Regions from separate parts of the Arthrobacter sp. MOO21 genome, predicted to be linked through region 1. Evidence: riboswitches for the same ligand, from Rfam matches in the RefSeq annotation. Region 1 holds a riboswitch; the other holds the start of a gene.
The links. A riboswitch is a leader RNA that binds a small molecule or an ion and turns the genes downstream of it on or off. The one in region 1 is predicted to bind glycine.
Positions count from the first base shown of each region.

Region 2: linked by a shared signal. The riboswitch ahead of gcvP (aminomethyl-transferring glycine dehydrogenase) and the one ahead of gcvP (aminomethyl-transferring glycine dehydrogenase) in region 1 are both predicted to bind glycine.

Region 1 is NZ_CM170671.2:836,717-839,161, forward strand. Features, by position in the region: gene gcvP (aminomethyl-transferring glycine dehydrogenase) at 1-846, opposite strand, end outside; glycine riboswitch at 900-1,007, opposite strand; glycine riboswitch at 1,038-1,135, opposite strand; gene AC2JAJ_RS03785 (TetR/AcrR family transcriptional regulator) at 1,229-1,765, opposite strand; gene AC2JAJ_RS03790 (MFS transporter) at 1,842-2,445, shown strand, end outside.
Region 2 is NZ_CM170671.2:1,193,691-1,196,135, reverse strand. Features, by position in the region: gene gcvP (aminomethyl-transferring glycine dehydrogenase) at 1-1,149, opposite strand, end outside; glycine riboswitch at 1,308-1,407, opposite strand; gene AC2JAJ_RS05470 (hypothetical protein) at 1,543-1,674, shown strand; glycine riboswitch at 1,686-1,783, shown strand; gene cycA (D-serine/D-alanine/glycine transporter) at 1,939-2,445, shown strand, end outside.

The sequences.
Region 1 (2,445 bases):
ATGCGGGCCACCGAAGAACAGCGGGACGCCGAAGCGCTGGGCCGAGCCGACGGCGATGTCGGCCCCCTGCTCTCCGGGAGGGGTGATCAGGGTCAGGGCCAGCAAGTCCGCGGCCACCGTCACCAGCGCGCCCCGTTCCTTGGCGGCGGCGATCACGGCGGACTGGTCCCACACCCGGCCGGAGGCGCCCGGCTGCTGCAGCACGATGCCGTTGATGTCGCCGTCGGGCAGGCCCTGGGACAGGTCCGCGACCTCCACCTCAAAGCCGAGCGCCTCGGCCCGGCCCTTGACGATCGCAATGGTCTGCGGCAGCACGTCGATGTCCAGGACGGTCTTGCCGTCGGCGGCGGGCTTGGTCTTGTTGGACCGGCGCATCAGCAGCACGGCCTCTGCCACTGCCGTGGCTTCATCGAGCAGCGACGCGTTGGCGATGGGCAGGCCCACCAGGTCCTGCACCATGGTCTGGAAGTTCAGCAGCGCCTCGAGCCGGCCCTGGGAGATCTCCGGCTGGTAAGGCGTATAGGCGGTGTACCAGGCAGGGGACTCAAGGATGTTGCGGCGGATCACCGGCGGCGTCACGGTGTCGTAGTAACCCTGGCCGATCAACTGCACGGCGGTCTTGTTCTTCCCGGCGAGCTTCCGCAGTTCGGCCAGGACCTCAACCTCGCTGAGGGCGTCCTGGAGTCGGAGGGCGGTTTCCTGGCGAATGACCTTGGGAACGGCCGTGTCCACCAAGGAGTCGACGCTGTCATACCCGACGGCCTTGAGCATGGTCTCGACGTCGGCCTGGCGGCGCGCGCCGATATGGCGGTCTACGAAGGTGGTGGAGGCTGAATTAACCGACACGAAGGAACTCCATTTACTCAGGCGGCGCAGGGTACGCCACAGCGATTCGGGTTCCTCCCCGCTCTGTATTGGACCTGAGAGTTTCCGCGTTGCCTGCCTGGACAGGACCCGCTTGCACCGTCGGTGAGCACAGCAGCTTTGCACTCCCCACAGGGAGGCAGGGAACGCTGCCTGCTACTTTCCAGAGGTGCCTCGCCGCGGCGGTACATGGGCCTGCGAGATTCCTGGGGAGGATTTGCTCCTACGGCGCCTGCTTGTACTTCCGGCAGGACTCTCCCGCCGCAGATCAAAGGCTATTCATTTGGATTTGCCGGGGAGCAGCCCACGACGGCTCCCACAGCGCTTAATTCTCCTACGCCGGAGCCCGCGGGGCAAATGGTTCCTACCGCCGGAGCCGCTCCAGCGCGGCCAGCAACTCGTCCACGTCCGCCGCCGCTCCACCTTCGGGAACCGGGCCCACGGAGAGCATGGCGTTGAAGTACAGGCCGTCGCCCATGTACAGCACGGCCTTGGCCAGGGCGGGTCCCACATCCGCGGCGATCTCGTCGAGCCAGCGCCGCTGGATCGCGGCAAACCGCCGCCTCGTTTCTTCGTGCGCCACCTCGGCAAGCCGGGTGGCCGCGACGACGGCCCGGTCCAGGGGCGTGTCCGCCCAGACCGAGGACCGGATGAAGTAGGCCGCGGCTCCTTCCGGAGCTTCGGCCATGGCGTCGGCATCGGCGCCGGCCAGCACATCCAGCCGTTCCAGCAGCACCTCAATGAGCGCTTCCTTGTTGGGGAAGTGATAGAGCAGGCCGCCCTTGGACACGCCTGCCTTCCGGGCGACGGCGTCGAGGGTGGCCGCCCTCTCCCCCACCTCAATGAGGAGGGATTCAAAGGCGTCGAGGACGGCGTCGCGGGCTACAGGCTTCCGGGGCATGCCTCCCATCATGCCCCCGAGCATGGTGAAACCCGGAAATTCCGAAACTATACCGTCTGGACGGTATAGTTATTTCATGACCACCTCGACCAGCTCCTTTGCACCAGGCCAGACGGGAAGCCCCGGGACGCCTTCACCGGGGCGCGACTGGCTGGCCTTGGCGCTGCTGATGTTCCCGGTACTGCTCGTGGCCGTGGACAACACGGCCCTGACGTTCGCCCTCCCAGCCATAACGCATGCCCTCGAGCCTTCCGGCGTGCAGCTGCTGTGGATCGTGGACGCCTACCCCCTGGTGCTGGCCGGGCTGCTCGTATCGATGGGGAGCCTGGGCGACCGGATTGGGCGGCGGCGGCTGCTGACCATCGGCAGCACCGGATTCGCAGCGATCTCTGCCGCCACGGCCTTTGCCCCCAGCCCGGAATGGCTGATTGCCGGCCGGGGAGCCCTGGGATTTTTCGGCGCCATGCTGATGCCGTCCACCCTGTCGCTGATCCGCAACATCTTCCCCGAGCCCGGCCGCCGGCGGCTCGCCGTCGCCATCTGGGCAGCAGGCTTCTCCGGCGGCGCGGCCCTGGGGCCGATTTTCGGCGGCTGGCTGGTGGAGCAGTTCTGGTGGGGAGCGGTTTTCCTGGTCGCACTGCCCCTCATGCTTCCCCTGCTGGTGTTCGCGCCCGCGTTCA
Region 2 (2,445 bases), 360 kb from region 1:
GGTGGCCAGTTCCCGGCCCGCGATCTTGAGCGTGGTGGCGAGGGCGCGGGCGTTGTTGTGGACACGCTCGGCGATGGCCTTCAGCCCGTCGGGTCCGTGGTAGACGGCGTAGAAGGAGGAGACGATGGCCAGCAGCGCCTGCGCGGTGCAGATGTTGGATGTGGCCTTTTCGCGGCGGATGTGCTGCTCGCGGGTCTGCAGCGCCAGCCGGTACGCGGGAAAACCGGCGTCATCCTTGGAGACGCCCACCAGGCGGCCGGGCATGGAACGCTCCAGGCCCTTGGCCACTGCCATGTAGGCGGCGTGCGGGCCGCCGAAGAACAGCGGGACACCGAACCGCTGGGTGGAGCCGACGGCGATGTCGGCGCCCTGCTCGCCGGGAGGGGTGATCAGGGTCAGCGCCAGGAGGTCGGCGGCCACCGTCACCAGCGCGCCGCGCTCCTTTGCTTCGGCAATGACGCCTGCGTGGTTGAAGACGCGGCCGGAGACGCCGGGCTGCTGGAGCACGATGCCGTTGATGTCGCCTTCGGGCAGGCCCTTGGACAGGTCGGCAACCTCAACCTCGAAGCCGAGCGCCTCAGCGCGGCCCTTGACGACGGCGATGGTCTGCGGCAGGACGTCGGCGTCCAGGACGGTCTTGCCGTCACGGGCAGCCTTGTTCTTATTGGCCCTGCGCATCATGAGGACTGCTTCGGCCACGGCGGTGGCTTCATCCAGCAGCGAGGCGTTGGCGATGGGCAGTCCCACCAGGTCCTGGACCATGGTCTGGAAGTTCAGCAGCGCCTCGAGCCGGCCCTGGGAGATTTCGGGCTGGTAGGGCGTGTAGGCGGTGTACCAGGCCGGCGCCTCAAGGACATTCCGGCGGATGACGGCAGGGGTGATGGTGTCGTAGTAGCCCTGGCCGATCATCTGCACGGCGGTCTTGTTCTTGGCGGCGAGGCGGCGCAGTTCAGCCAGGACCTCCACTTCGCTGAGGGCATCGGCGAGCTTCAGCGCGGTTTCCTGCCGGATGGAGGCCGGGACGGCCATGTCGACGAGGCCATCCACGCTGTCGTAGCCGACGGCTTTCAGCATGGTGTCGACGTCGGCCTGCCGGCGCGCGCCGATATGGCGGTCAACGAATGATGTTGATGCGGATTGAATCGTCATGAGGAACTCCAGGTCTGGCCGGCCAAGTGGCACGGCGTGCGGTGGGTTCCTCCCCGCTCTGTATTGGACCTGAGAGATTCCGCGCTGCCTGCTCTTGGCAGGACTTCGCTTGCACCGTCGGTGAGTGCTGCCGGAGCAGCGCTGCTTTCCAGAGTCGCCTCGCCGTGACGGTACATGGGCCTGAGAGATTCCTGGGGAGGATTTGCTCCTACGGCGCCTGTCCGGTGGATGCCGGGAGGGCTCTCCCGTCACAGCTCGAAAGGCTTATTCAAATGTGGGTGATTCGGCTCACACGGTACAGGTTTGTTGAAGCAAAAACAAATTGCTGCGTCACGCTAATGGGGCCTTGGCGCTCTGTTGCCCCGAAAAGACATCCCGGGTTGACATCCGATCGTGACGGGCACCACACTGATCCCCGGGATTGGCGCCGAGGCCTGGCTGGCTCAGCGTAACCGGAGCAGCCCCGTTCCGGCGCCGGTCCCATCGCCCAACCTCCGCAGCGCGGAGGCGGTGGCGTCCAACTGAAAATGAGCCTTCGACCTGCGGCGGGAGAGCCCTGCCGGTACGTTCAGCAGGCGCCGTAGGAGCAAACCCTCCCCAGGAAACTCTCAGGCCCACGTACCGCCGCGGTGAGGCAACTCTGGAAAGTAGCCGGGCCCTGTCCCGGCTCACCGACGGTGCAAGCAGGCCCTGGCTGGGTCTGCGGAATCTCTCAGGTCCCAGACAGAGCGGGGAGGAAATCCAATCTTTGCGACACCCCGGGTGCCGCTCGAACGATGGAGTTCCTCAATGACGACCCACTCCCCGACGTCCACCGGCGGCGGAGCCGCGCACCTGGAGCGGCAGCTCAGCAACCGGCACATCCAACTGATCGCCATCGGCGGCGCCATCGGCACCGGCCTGTTCATGGGCTCCGGCAAGACCATCTCCGCGGCCGGCCCCTCAGTGATCTTCGTGTACATGATCATCGGCTTCATGCTGTTCTTCGTCATGCGTGCCATGGGTGAACTGCTGCTCAGCAACCTCAACTACAAGTCGTTCAGTGACTTCGCCGCTGATCTGCTGGGTCCGTGGGCCGGCTTCTTTACCGGCTGGACCTACTGGTTCTGCTGGGTCATCACCGGCATCGCCGATGTCATCGCCATCGCGGGCTACTCCCGTGAACTGTGGCCCGGGGTTCCCCTGTGGATTCCCGGCCTGGCCACCGTGGCCATCCTCCTGCTCCTGAACCTCGTCACCGTAAAGGCGTTCGGCGAGACCGAGTTCTGGTTCGCCCTGATCAAGATCGTCGCCATT